2 regions of the Pediococcus ethanolidurans genome follow, and region 2 is predicted to be linked to the other one. Evidence: a T-box and tRNA genes for the amino acid it is inferred to sense, from the RefSeq annotation. Region 2 holds a T-box; the other holds one or more tRNA genes.

Region 1 (7,357 bases), 1.1 Mb from region 2:
AACTCCGAATGCCATTGATTTATGTCCGGGAGTCAGACGGTGAGTGATAAGATCCATCGTCGAAAGGGGAACAGCCCAGACCACCAGTTAAGGTCCCTAAATATATGTTAAGTGGAAAAGGATGTGGAGTTGCATAGACAACTAGGATGTTGGCTCAGAAGCAGCCATCATTTAAAGAGTGCGTAATAGCTCACTAGTCGAGTGATTCTGCGCCGAAAATGTACCGGGGCTTAAACATATTACCGAGACTGTGGATGCCACCGTAAGGTGGCGTGATAGGAGAGCGTTCTAAGGGCAACGAAGGCAGACCGTGAGGACTGTTGGAGCGCTTAGAAGTGAGAATGCCGGTATGAGTAGCGAAAGACAGGTGAGAATCCTGTCCACCGAATGACTAAGGTTTCCTGGGGAAGGCTCGTCCACCCAGGGTTAGTCGGGACCTAAGTCGAGGCCGAGAGGCGTAGACGATGGATAACAGGTTGAAATTCCTGTACTAGTTAAACTTGTTTGAACAATGGAGGGACGCAGGAGGCTAAGGAATGCGCACGGTTGGATATGTGCGCCCAAGCAGCAAGTCTGATTGAGAGTTAAATGCTTTCAGTCTTAAGGACAAGCTGTGATGGGGAGTGAAATTTAAAGTAACGAAGTTCCTGATGTCACACTGCCGAGAAAAGCTTCTAGTTAGAGTTTAACTACCCGTACCGCAAACCGACACAGGTAGTCGAGGAGAGTATCCTCAGGTGAGCGAGAGAACTCTCGTTAAGGAACTCGGCAAAATGACCCCGTAACTTCGGAAGAAGGGGTGCTGATCGCAAGATCAGCCGCAGTGAATAGGCCCAGGCGACTGTTTATCAAAAACACAGGTTTCTGCAAAATCGTAAGATGACGTATAGGGGCTGACGCCTGCCCGGTGCTGGAAGGTTAAGTGAATGAGTTAGCTTCGGCGAAGCTTTGAAATGAAGCCCCAGTAAACGGCGGCCGTAACTATAACGGTCCTAAGGTAGCGAAATTCCTTGTCGGGTAAGTTCCGACCCGCACGAAAGGCGTAACGATCTGGGCACTGTCTCAACGAGAGACTCGGTGAAATTATAATACCCGTGAAGATGCGGGTTACCCGCGACAGGACGGAAAGACCCCATGGAGCTTTACTGTAGCTTGATATTGAGTGTTTGTACAGCTTGTACAGGATAGGTAGGAGCCATAGAAACCGGAACGCTAGTTTCGGTGGAGGCGTTGGTGGGATACTACCCTCGCTGTATGAACCCTCTAACTCGCGCCACTAAGCGTGGCGGAAGACAGTGTCAGGTGGGCAGTTTGACTGGGGCGGTCGCCTCCTAAAGAGTAACGGAGGCGCCCAAAGGTTCTCTCAGAATGGTTGGAAATCATTCGCTGAGTGTAAAGGCAGAAGAGAGCTTGACTGCGAGACAGACAGGTCGAGCAGGGACGAAAGTCGGGCTTAGTGATCCGGTGGTACCGTATGGAAGGGCCATCGCTCAACGGATAAAAGCTACCCTGGGGATAACAGGCTTATCTCCCCCAAGAGTTCACATCGACGGGGAGGTTTGGCACCTCGATGTCGGCTCATCGCATCCTGGGGCTGTAGTCGGTCCCAAGGGTTGGGCTGTTCGCCCATTAAAGCGGTACGCGAGCTGGGTTCAGAACGTCGTGAGACAGTTCGGTCCCTATCCGTCGCGGGCGTAGGAAATTTGCGAGGATCTGTCCTTAGTACGAGAGGACCGGGATGGACATACCGCTGGTGTACCAGTTGTTCCGCCAGGAGCATCGCTGGGTAGCTATGTATGGATGAGATAAACGCTGAAAGCATCTAAGTGTGAAACTCGCCTCAAGATGAGATTTCCCATTCCATTTATGGAAGTAAGACCCCTGAGAGATGATCAGGTAGATAGGTTGGGAGTGGAAGTGTAGTGATACATGGAGCGGACCAATACTAATCGGTCGAGGACTTAACCACAAAGTGGTGTTCTCAAAGAGAAGGATTCGATATTATTTAGTTTTGAGAGAATAAATTTCTTTCACACGAGCCACGAAGGTGGATCGGAGAAGTGTGGTGGCGATAGCGAGAAGGATACACCTGTTCCCATGTCGAACACAGAAGTTAAGCTTCTTAGCGCCGAGAGTAGTTGGGGGATCGCTCCCTGCGAGGGTAGGACGTTGCCATGCGAATATTCCGGCATAGCTCAGTTGGTAGAGCCCCTGACTGTTAATCAGGTTGTCGACGGTTCGAGTCCGCCTGCCGGAGTTAATGATATGGAGAGTTGTCCGAGCTGGCCGAAGGAGCATGACTGGAAATCATGTAGACGGATTTATCCGTCTCAAGGGTTCGAATCCCTTACTCTCCGTTGTAATTAAGTATGACCCGTTGGTCAAGTGGTTTAAGACACTGCCCTTTCACGGCAGTAACATGGGTTCGAATCCCGTACGGGTCATTTTTATGGAGGGTTAGCTCAGTTGGGAGAGCGTCTGCCTTACAAGCAGAGGGTCACAGGTTCGAGCCCTGTACTCTCCATTTAAAATTATGGTTCCATGGTCTAGTTGGTTTAGGACGCCTGCCTGTCACGCAGGAGATCACGAGTTCGAGTCTCGTTGGAACCGTTAAAATAAAATAGCCTTTTATTTTATATCATTTGTTTATGGCGCAGTAGCTCAGTTGGTAGAGCAACGGATTGAAGCTCCGTGTGTCGGCAGTTCGATTCTGTCCTGCGCCATATTATGGAAGGGTAGCGAAGTCTGGCTAAACGCGGCGGACTGTAAATCCGCTCCTTCGGGTTCGGTGGTTCGAATCCACTCCCTTCCATTTTAATGATAGGGATATAGTTTAATGGTAGAACTACGGTCTCCAAAACCGTCGATGTGGGTTCAACTCCTACTATCCCTGCCATTGATGGCGGTAGTGGCGAAGTGGTTAACGCACCGGATTGTGGCTCCGGCACGCGTGGGTTCGATTCCCACCTACCGCCCTAAGGATTTCATTAGTTATCCTTGAGGTTTTGTGTAATTGACATAACCAGTTAGATGCCGCTGTGGCGGAATTGGCAGACGCGCTGGACTCAAAATCCAGTTCCCTTTACCGGGAGTGTGGGTTCGACCCCCACCGGCGGCATTGTAGCTCCCCTCGAGGGGCTTTTTTTTACAAAAAATTCCTGTTACTAGACTACCAAATTGGTAATCCATCAACAGGAAAAAGTATAGAGCCCAGAAAACAACATGATACCAAGAATTATGGAAACAAAAAAAGTAAGAATAAAGAAAAATATGTTCCCGAAAAATATGTTTAACCATCTTTAAATTTCAGTAACTGTTTTATTTTTTAAGGTAGCACTAATAATCAAACAAAATGCACCTATTATCAAAACTAATGTAAATGCCCACTGAAATCCATGACCTAATTTAATTGCCGTTACTAATGCGGCAGTACCAAGTGAACTAGCTAGTTGCTGTAAAGTAACGATCATGGTACTACCATAAACTAAATAGGAATGGGGCAGGGCATTTAATCCAGAAGTAGTTAGTGGCATGAAAACTAGTGTTAAACCTGCAGAACGAATGGCATACAAGAATGCAATTGTGTTTAAAGATGTGGAAGCATCAAAGAAAATCATCGGAATTGTAGCAAAAAAAGTTGCTGTAAAACCAGCTGATACAAGCCTTTTTATACCAAAACGATCGTACAATTTACCGGAAAGTGGTGAAAGAATGGCCATCAATATAGTACCGGGAAGCATTAACAGCCCAGAAGTCATGGCATTAGTTTCACGAATTGTTTGATTATAGAGGGGAATTACTAACTCCGGACCCATTAAAGCAATGTTTGTTAATGCCGCGAGTAAGGCGACTTTACGAAAAGAAGGAGCAGTAAAAACGCGTAATTCCAAGAGTGGATGTTTAAGAGATAACTGACGTTTACAAAATAAACTGATTACAAGTAATCCACTTAAAATTTCAAACAACGAGGTAACATCTAAATTTCCAGAGACGCCAATTTGTGAAAGCCCAAAAAGCAAACCACCAAACCCAAACCACCAAACCCAAAAACGGACATGATCAATGATGGCATATCCAGGTGATCACTTCTTGTATCAGTAACATTGTCGATTGTAAAAATACCTAGCACTAAAACTAAGCAGGCAATTGGAATTAATGCTATGAATAACATGCGCCAGGACCAATGCGTAACAATTATCCCAGATAATGTTGGGCCAATTGCTGGTCCCAAATTTATGACGATGCCACCAATTCCTAACGCAATACCACGTTTCTCAGCAGGAAAAATCAAAGTCAATACATTTTGTACCAACGGCATACTAACACCGACTGAGGCCGCTTGAATTAGACGTCCAAGAAGTAATATGGTAAAAGATTGAGCAGTAGCTGAGATGATTAATCCGCTGAGAAAAATACTAATCGTTTCTAAAAACAATGGTTTTAGTTTGATTCGATTTGTAAAGTAGGCGGCTGTGGGCATCATAATACCGGCAACTAGTAAGTAACCGGTACTTAACCATTGCGCGGTTGTCTGAGACACATGAACTTCGGCCATGATTGTTGGTAATGCATTATTCAGAAAAGTTTCGGCTAAAGCTGAAAGAAAACTACCAAGCAATAGAACAAAAACCATAATAATTTGAGTTGTTGACTTGGAATGCTGATTCATAATATACCTCCGTACTATAATAGATTTTTAAACAAAAAAAGAGCTGGATAAGGCCAAAAATCCGGCACCTTAATCCAGCTCCATATATGAAGCCCTCCGATGTATTTAAAGAGGCAAACTATGTTTATATATTCAATCATCAAGATAACAGAAATGTTGATAAAATACAAGACCTTAGTAAATGCATTGATTATTTGCACTGCCTTTTAATAAATTTTAGAATCATTGAGATAGCTAATTGTTTAAAATAGTAAAAATTGATATGTACAGTTGTTCCTCAGTTAAATTTTGCAACTTTTGGTGGTAACGCCAATAAATACAATACTGCAATAGTTAATTAAACTGATCAAATAACGGAAAAATTCATCAGTAACAAGTTGGTATTAATGTTAATAAATTAAAATTTCTGAGCAACTCAAAAAGTAAAGATAAAAACTTGATAGTTGATAAAATATAGATCTATAAACTGAAATTTTTATTTGCTCATATCTTAAATCCTATTTTATTATTACCGATATATTTTCATAGCAGGCTTAAGTATCTAATGAATCATTTCAAAAATATACTAAATGCAAATTTGCAAACAAGTTAACTTAGGTAAAAAATTCCAAAACATGATTGAAAAAATAAGTCGAAGTAAAGAACACCTTTACAAAAAGCGCTCGCTGTGATAATCTGTTAAGCGTTGGCATTTTTGAAATCAACGATTCTTGATGCCTTTTATTATTTACATGGCGGTATAGCCAAGTGGTAAGGCAGAGGTCTGCAAAACCTTCATCACCGGTTCAAATCCGGTTACCGCCTTGAGATGTTTTATTTAAGTGAAACGGTTTTTTTCGGTTCTATACTTTTTCCTGTTGATAGCTTACTTAACATGGTAATCTATTAGCAGGATTTTTTAGTGCAAAATAAAAAAGGCCCATAAGCCTCGCACCTAAAAAATCCACCCACTACAGCATCTTTTTTAAAGGACGTGAAAACTTATGGACCCTGTAGATAATAATATAAAATTTGCGCTCAGTATTAAAGACCCAAATGTAGTTTTTTACAAATATAACTATCAAGTGATTAAAGCTAAGCGCGCAAAAGTATATATAGCCACGGTTAAGTTCGACCAGAAACATTGCGCTAACTGTGGCTTTTGCGAGCTAAGTCATAATGGACACTACGTATCACGCGTGACCTATCTGGCAGCGAATGCGAGTGAACCAGTTTATTTGGAACTCCATAAAGAACGCGTCATTTGTCGTAATTGTAAAGCGTCGTTTATGGCTACTTCTGATGTGGTAGACAAGTACTGTTGTATCTCCCGAGCCACGCGTCAGAAAGTGTTTATGAGTCTACAAGACGACCGCACTCAAGCTAGCATTGCGATCGATGCCGGCATATCAGCTAGCACTGTCTGTCGTTACTTAGACAACTATGATGACTTATTTCGCAGAAATCTTAACTATCTACCGGTTCATCTCGCCATGGATGAATTTAGAGGAATTGGTGGTCGGCTCCATTTCATCTGTATTAATGGCGCTGGTGAGCACGAAATTCAACAAATTCTGCCAGACCGATTCAAGCAAAGTATTACTGATTATTTTAAACAATTTCCAGCAAGTGTTCGAGCACGTGTCAAAACAGTTACCGTAGATCTAAATAGTTACTATCAAGACATTGCCAAGGCAATGTTTCCGCAGGCAAAAATTGTGATCGACCGCTTTCACATCGTTGCAATGATGACTCGAGCTTTTAATCAAACTCGGGTGCAAACCATGAAAAAGTACAATAAAAGATCCTATGAATATCGCACGTTAAAGTTCGCCTGGCGGCTTTATTTGAAGTATGCCGGAAATCTAGATGAGGAACATGTCTTTTATGACCGACACCTGCGAAAACAACTCACACAACTAGAACGTGTAGAACAAGGACTGACAATTAACGAAGAACTTAAAGCATCGTACGAGTCGATGCAAAGCATCATGGAAAACCTTAAGAATCAAGACAAAGACAAGCTTGTGGAAGATCTATATACAAATCAAAATATAAGTCCCTACATGAAAGCAGTGTTTCAAACGTTCAAAAAGAACTTAGTGGTTGTACTCAACGCCAGTGAATCGGACTATACGAATGGCCCAGTCGAAGGCATGAATCGAATGATTAAACAAATTCAACGCACAGCATTTGGATTCCGTAATTACCATCATATGATTTCACGTATTAAGTTACGGCAAATGAGAACAAAACCAATGAAAAAAACAGAGTTGAAAGTCGCATGACTTTCAACTCTGTAAAAGCTATTCATCAACAGGATTTGACAAAGAGCCTTTTTTTCCACTTTTGGGAAATTGATCGTTTTTTATTTTCGCAAAATTTATCAATAAATCTTGGAAAAATACAGAGGGCAAATTCAAAAATTGCTCTTTCCTTACATGATTAGTTCCATACGAAAACAGCTAGATTTTGGGATAGATACATCAATATGTTATTGCATTGGTAGTGGTGAAAATTATAAAATACTAACAGAAATAAATCAGAACTACCATTTTTTTAAAACGATAATTCCTTTAGAACATCCACGTTTTATTACACAATATAATTCTAGAAACAAAGACATGTATATGGAAAAGTACCTTAAGGCTTTGAATCATGATTAGAAATCGCAGATTTTATAATCAAGTTAGCCACCTTGTAAAAATG
Region 2 (7,357 bases):
AAGCTTCAAACGCCTTAACTACCGTCCTTCGAAGTGCAAACGGTGAATCAACTGGCTTTTGAATCAATTCTTGATACACCTTTTGTGCGCCTTGCAAAGAGATTGGATAGTCAAGCTGAAATTGATCAGCAACTTTATCAAAATCATTACCATAGAAGACTAACGCATCCAAAAGTGTGAGTAATCGTAAATGCATCATGCCATCCATTTTGCCTTTTTCTTCAGGTTTGATGGTCTGTTGAACTCCTTTTAAATATTCAGTCTGAACTTCATTAGTCAATAGGCCATGGCTTTTTTGCCAATTATAAATATTCAAATGAGTAACTGTATCGTATAAAGTGGTCGTCACAATCATTAATTGCTCGTCAAAGTCCTGGTGCCCACTTGTTAAATTAAAAGAAATCATCGGATAGCCAGTTGCATCCAATAACGCATGTCGTAATTCATGTGAAACCGTATAATTCGGTGCTGTAATATCTTTAACATGAATGATTAAGTCGCCGTTTTGCCAACTTTGATAGGATTGATCATACCGGACATACCCAGATTTCTCTGTGCCATAATCAAATGTCACTTCCCCAGAAATTTTCTCATTAACTTCATCTAATAACTCTTTTACTTCACTATTAAGTTTAATGTCACTCATTATTTTCTCCTCGCAACTCTTTTAAAATCTGCCGTGCTGTTTGTTGGTCCATTACAGGTGCACTTTCTAATTTTGCTTGTGCATCTGCTAACTCCGCTGTTGTTGCACCTACACTTAACAATAGTGATTTTGCTTGCAAATGCATATGACCACGCTGAATTCCCTCTGAAACTAAGGCTTTTAAGGCCGCCAAATTCTGCGCTAGTCCAACGCTTACCAAAACTTCTTCTAATTCTTTTGCTGTACTTACCTGCAAAATTCGATGATTGAGTTGCGCTTTTTGATTGAGTTTAATTGATCCACCAACAAACCCCACCGGTAAAGGTAGTGTTAAGTTTCCTATCAAAAAATCATTTTCAATTTGCCAACAACTTAATCCCCGATAGTGACCATCTCGAGCAGCATATGCATGAACACTACTTTCGATTGCACGCCAATCGTTTCCAGAAGCCATTACTACCACATCTATGCCATTCATGATTCCTTTGTTGTGCGTTGCCGCCCGATAAGGATCTACCTGAGCTGCCTCACTAGCGAGAACTATGCGCTGTGCTACTTCCTTACCATTCAGTTGCTTTGTGGTCAAAACCTTCACTGGAATTCGGCAGGTTGCCGTTGCTAAACATTCATCAGCTAAATTACTTAAAATAGCCATCAAACTGGTTTGCCCCAACTTGACCTGTAAAAGCTTTGCGACAGCCTCCAACATGGCATTAATCATATTAGCGCCCATGGCCTCTTTTGTATCAATAAAAATATCTAACGAAATAAATTGATGTGCTAATTTTCTCACACGGATTTTTTTTGCGCCACCACCACGTTTTACAATTGAAGGATGAGCATCATTTGCCGTTTGTAAAATTTCTGGTTTGTACTGCAACAAGCGCTGCGTCAATTGAACTGGTTTCTGAACATTTGCCATTAAAACTTGTCCCATCATCAACCGTTCGGTAGTTGAAGCTTGGATCCCTCCCCCCGCTGCTATTATTTTAGCGCCATTGCTGGCAGCTGCGATCACGGAAGGTTCCTCTGTTGCCATTGGGACCACTTTTTCTTTACCATTAATTTTGAAATTAACGGCAACGCCTTCTGGTATTGAAAAATCCATCAAATAATTCTCGATAGTTTGATTACCAAGTGTCGCCGTTTTTCCAGTAATCAAAGCTTCATCGACATCAGTTAAACCCAGTTTTTCTTTCAACATTGCCAGCCGTTGTTCATAATTTTGTTTATAAAAAGGTGTTAAGTTCATGAATTATTTCTCCTAAAATCAAAAAAATGCGGTGAAACTCATTTTTTAAATGTGCTTTCCCGCTTTTTGATTTTTATTTGCTTTATCTGTGCTGAACATACTCAGAAATAATGCCCTCACGAACACCACTTTCTGAAAAAATTACGCGATCCGCATCTAACATTTGAAGCAGCATAACCAATGGTAAAATACCACCAATAATGATGTCGGCACGCTGCGTTTCTAATCCTGGCATCTTTTTTCGATTAACTAAATTTCGTGACAATAATGCTCGAAAAGTTTTATTTACAACTTCTGTTTTCAAACGATAACCATGAATATTATCCACACGGAGCATTCCTTGATGTTGTCGGTTCATGCGAGCCAATGTGCGGTTAGCCCCACCCAGCAAAATAATGGGCAACTGTACCGCGTCCATGATCCACCAAATATCTCGAAACTGTTTGTTTACAAAATTTTGCGCTGCAAAGAGACGATCTGCACGAACCACATTATTTAAATGGAACCGTTCAGACAGACTTACAGCACCAAATGGTACACTAATTAAATTACGGGGTTTACCATTCTTTACGTGAATTAGTTCGCAACTGGCACCACCAGTGTCCAGAATTAAACAATCGCTGACTTCTAGCGAGTTCATAACGCCTAAATAATCATAGTAAGCTTCATCATTGCCAGACAAAACATCTAACTGAATGCCAATTTCATCCTGAACACGTTTTAAAAATTCAGCTTGATTACGCGCCACACGAACGGCTGCCGTGGTAATCCCCCGTACAGTTCGATTAGGATAACTTTCATAAATCTGCTTAAATCGTTTTAAGGCTGCTACTGTACGGTCCATCGCAATTTGCTGCAAAATGTGACTACTGCCCATTCCTTCAGAGATGCGAGAGTCTTCTTTGATTCGACGAACCTCATGAAAACTTCCATCCTCGTGAATTTCATTAATTGCCATTCTAACCGAATTGGAACCTAAATCCACAATTACTAAGTTTTCCATTTTACACCTCGATCATCACGATAATTTATTGTTTATATTTTACCATGTTTTTACGTAGGTATGCGACAAATGTATACGGAACAAACGGGACTTCGTAAATGTTAAGCGCAATCATAAAAAAAGAGAGCAAGTATAGGTCATAGTTGTTATGAAAACTGTCCTGTTTTCACAACAGCTTATACTTCTCTCTTCTTATTTAGTTACTATTTAAAGTAGTTAATTCCCATGGCATCTCGTACTTCATCCAAAGTTTGATTAGCCACTTTGTTGGCCTTTTCGCTACCACGTTTCAAAATATCATACACACCAGGAATATCCTGAGCATACTGTTCCCTTCGCTCACGAATTGGTTTCAATGTGTTTTGCAAAACTTCATTCAAATAACGTTTAATTTTAACATCACCTAAACCGCCTGCTTGATACTGCGCCTTCAAGTCGGCAACTTTAGCCTTGTCCTCATCAAAGATATCCAAATAAGTAAATACGGTATTTCCTTCAACATGACCGGGATCGGAAACCTTGATGTGTTTTGGATCCGTGTACATCGACATTACTTTCTTTTGAATGGTATCTTCATCATCTGCCAAATAAATTGCGTTATTTAGTGATTTGCTCATCTTAGCATTCCCATCCAATCCAGGGATTCTTCCCAGACCCTTAGGTGGAAAATAACCTTCTGGTTCAACCAAGATTTGTTTACCATAAACATTATTGAATGTTCGCACAATTTCGCGAGTTTGTTCCAACATAGGTTCTTGGTCATCGCCAACAGGTACCGTATCTGCTTTGAATGCTGTAATATCAGCTGCTTGACTAACCGGATAAATAAAGAATCCGGCCGGTACACTTTCACCAAACTTCTTTTGTTTAATTTCGGTTTTTACCGTTGGATTTCTTTCCAAACGTGAAACCGTCACTAAATTCAGATATGTTTCCGTTAACTCACTCAACGCCGGAATTTGTGATTGAACTAAAATAGTGGATTTTTCTGGATCAATACCAACCGCTAAATAATCTAAAGCTACCTGAATGAGACTGTGACGAATCTTTTCTGGATCACGTGCATTATCTGTCAAAGCCTGCATATCTGCAATCATAATAAAACTATCATAATTACCCGTATTTTGTAATTCAACCCGATTCTTCAATGACCCGACATAATGGCCAATGTGCAGCTTTCCGGTTGGTCGATCACCCGTTAAAATTACGTGTTTTTTTGTCATCATTAAAACTCCCTTTTGTTTAGTTTTGAGTAAATAAAAAATCCCATCACTAGTAATAACTAGTAATAGGACGAATTCACCGTGGTGCCACCTAATTTGCAGAATAATCTGCCACTCATTGCAGTTATCGGTGCCCCGTTTCATCGTCCTCCAAAACCCAATTCGTTTTTCCGAAATCTTTCAGCAAGTGATTTCTCTCTGTTTATGAAAAACTACTTTATTTCTTCATTGAACTTAATATCCCCATTGTACCTATCTTTAGTTTGAGGAGCAAGTGATAATTAGTTAAACACTGCGTTGATTGTTGAAGTAACTTGGCCGTATGCATTTACCTTCATTTCACTTTCTCTTTTTTTAAATCTAGCAAGTTGTTTCGTTCACTTCTTTTTTCCGCTGAGCCACAACTCCACAAATCCTGCTTATAGTTCAAAACCTACCGATTTGCTTCGTTCACTATTCTTGACTTTTTCCTTCAAACAGCCTAGAATATCAGAACATTAAAATGCTTTTACACTAAGGGAGTCATGCAATTGAGCACCGTTGATTCAAATGAAATTAAATCCGAACAAAACCGTGTCGATCACGTCATTCGCAAAATCCAAACCCAAGCCGATCACACCCAACAACTATACAATCAAGCTCATTTTGAAACTCGCTCCGTTGAAAGCAATTATTCTCAAAATGCTAAAATCAACACTTTTGAAGCTGATGACCGTATCGAAACCAACGCCGAAGTTCAACAACAAAAAGGCCTCGTCGCTCGTGCCGTCGAAAATGAAACCATTCTCAAACGCCAAGTGGCCACCTACAAACAACTTCAAAATTCTCCCTATTTTGGACGCATTGACATTCAAGATCCTGGTGAAACCACCGCGGAGCCGCTATACATTGGAACAGCATCCTTCGCAGATGAACACGAAAATTTTCTCATCTATGATTGGCGTGCACCCATCTCCAGTATTTATTACAACGGAACACTCGGGAATGTCTCCTACCAGACTCCTGCGGGAAAAATGACAACCGATTTAGTTAAAAAACGGCAATTCTCCATTCAATCCGGCAAAATCACCAACATGTTTGACACGAACGAAACAGTTGGCGACGAAATTCTGCAAGAAGTGCTTGGCCAACAGAATGATACTTATATGGCTAACATTGTGGCAACTATCCAAAAAGAACAAAATGACATCATTCGTGACACAACCAGCGATTTACTTGTCGTTCAGGGTGTCGCTGGCAGTGGAAAAACCTCTGCCATCTTGCAACGCATCGCCTTTTTACTTTATCATAGTCGCCAGTCATTAAACGCCGATGAAATTGTGTTGTTCTCGCCAAATCGGCTTTACAGTCGCTATATTTCAGATGTTTTGCCAAGTCTTGGCGAACGCAATATGCGACAAATCACGCTCGCTGATTTTCTTTCACAACGTTTCCAGGGACTTAATGTTGAAACCCTCTTTGATCGCTATGAACATAACTCGCAGACCAAACCTGATATTCAATCCTTAACAAACTTTTTTGAAAGTTCTGAGTTTATGCAACTTATTCAAAACTATGTACTTGAGTTAACTCCTGACAAAATACAGTTCACTAATGTGATGTTTGAAGAAAAACCATTTTTTAAAGCTGCGGACATTCAAAAAATTTATACAGATCTTCCTGCTTCAATGAACCCAGCTGACCGGTTTTTAAAAACCAAGAATACATTGATTAAACAATTAAAAAACCGTATTGATCAGGAGGCTGATGCTGACTGGATTCATGAAACAATTGATCATTTAAGCAATGAAGAATATAACAACTTAATTGGTAAGAAAAAACTACGTGCATTTGAAAGCTACGATGATGAAATTCATTATTTAGGTCGCAAGTTAGCTGCCAAACATTTTCGTGTCATTTACGACGCTTTGTTCAATAATTACTTTGTGGATATTTACTCCCAATACGCTCAATTTCTTAAACAAGTTAAAATTACAAACACAATTTCAACAGCAGTTTGGCAAAAAAATCAATTTACCTTTCAGCAATCAATTGAATACCATCAATTACGTTTGATGGATGGCGCACCACTGCTGTTAATGCGTGACCTTTTAACTGGTAGTGGTCGCAATCGGCAAATTCAGCACATCTTCATTGACGAAATGCAGGACTATTCACTTGCCCAAATGGTTTATTTTAAACATGCCTTTCCAAATGCCAAGTTCACCCTACTCGGTGACAGTGAACAGGCACTTTTCAAAGATGTTGAGTCTCCACAAACTTTATTAACTCATTTAAAGAACGCTTTTCATGTCAAAAAGGCTAACTTAATTACTTTAAATAGAAGCTATCGATCAACCTATCCAATTACTAGTTTTGCAAAAAAGCTTTTGCCTGCTGGTGATCAAATTCAGGCATTTAATCGTGATGGCGATTTACCCAGTATCATCATCCGTGACAGTGTTTCAACGATTAACCAGGCCCTTGTCAAAACCTGTCTGAAAGAATTACAAACCTATGGCACAGTGGCCATTTTGACGCGGAATATGGCAGAAAGTCAGCAGGTTTTCGAAAATATTCATCGTACAACTAAAGCAACTTTACTTTCAGATGCTGATTTAGCGCTTCCTAAAGGTGTTTTGATTATGCCAATTTATTTAGCCAAAGGATTAGAATTTAACTCCGTTATTGCTTATGATATCTCTCAAAATAATTATCCTGATGAAAGTTCACTAGGAATTTTATATACAATGGCTTCACGAGCAATGCATAACTTGACTTTAACGAGTATTGGGGCCGTTTCTCCACTCATTCACGGTGTCGTCAATGATCAAGAACATCTTGTTAAAATTAAATAACATAAAAAAACGATAAGTTTGCAATCTGTTTTGACAGATCGAACTTATCGTTTTTTAGGGTCTACACTTTCTGGTATTGGTGAATAACTAATACCGGTTTTTTGTCTGTTTTGAAAATCAGAAAAATAAAAAAGGACATCTGTCCTCTTTGTGCTACGATTTAATCGCCAAAACAAATCGAAAAGAGGAAATTCAGATGTCCCTAACTAATTCTATCTTATGCTTATTCGAAATAACAGACCCAAACTTAATTGTCACTGGTATTTCTAAAGAACGGTGTTCCACAAACCAACGTATTCATGTCGTCCATGCAACTTTGTCTTATCAACTTTTAAAGTGCCCACATTGTGGCCATAAAAGCTTAATTAAAAACGGAACTCACATGAGTCACCTGCG

The links. The T-box of region 2 lies ahead of trpS (tryptophan--tRNA ligase). A T-box ahead of a tRNA ligase gene usually reads a tRNA of that ligase, here a tRNA-Trp.
Region 1: it has a tRNA-Trp gene. The T-box ahead of trpS (tryptophan--tRNA ligase) is inferred to sense a tRNA for this amino acid. The anticodon was not compared.

The regions. Positions count from the first base shown of each region.
Region 1 covers NZ_OZ061250.1:1,510,514-1,517,870, forward strand. The annotation lists rRNA gene AB3219_RS07475 (23S ribosomal RNA) at 1-1,969, shown strand, start outside; rRNA gene rrf (5S ribosomal RNA) at 2,062-2,178, shown strand; tRNA gene AB3219_RS07485 (tRNA-Asn) at 2,185-2,257, shown strand; tRNA gene AB3219_RS07490 (tRNA-Ser) at 2,268-2,357, shown strand; tRNA gene AB3219_RS07495 (tRNA-Glu) at 2,372-2,444, shown strand; tRNA gene AB3219_RS07500 (tRNA-Val) at 2,452-2,524, shown strand; tRNA gene AB3219_RS07505 (tRNA-Asp) at 2,536-2,610, shown strand; tRNA gene AB3219_RS07510 (tRNA-Phe) at 2,651-2,723, shown strand; tRNA gene AB3219_RS07515 (tRNA-Tyr) at 2,730-2,812, shown strand; tRNA gene AB3219_RS07520 (tRNA-Trp) at 2,823-2,896, shown strand; tRNA gene AB3219_RS07525 (tRNA-His) at 2,903-2,975, shown strand; tRNA gene AB3219_RS07530 (tRNA-Leu) at 3,033-3,118, shown strand; gene AB3219_RS07535 (MFS transporter) at 3,300-3,965, opposite strand; gene AB3219_RS07540 (MFS transporter) at 3,977-4,669, opposite strand; tRNA gene AB3219_RS07545 (tRNA-Cys) at 5,403-5,473, shown strand; gene AB3219_RS07550 (ISL3 family transposase) at 5,653-6,936, shown strand.
Region 2 covers NZ_OZ061250.1:362,185-369,541, forward strand. The annotation lists gene AB3219_RS01800 (hypothetical protein) at 1-646, opposite strand, end outside; gene AB3219_RS01805 (hydroxymethylglutaryl-CoA reductase, degradative) at 639-1,898, opposite strand; gene AB3219_RS01810 (Ppx/GppA family phosphatase) at 1,981-2,901, opposite strand; gene trpS (tryptophan--tRNA ligase) at 3,105-4,124, opposite strand; T-box leader at 4,188-4,362, opposite strand; gene helD (RNA polymerase recycling motor HelD) at 4,655-6,961, shown strand; gene AB3219_RS01825 (ISL3 family transposase) at 7,158-7,357, shown strand, end outside.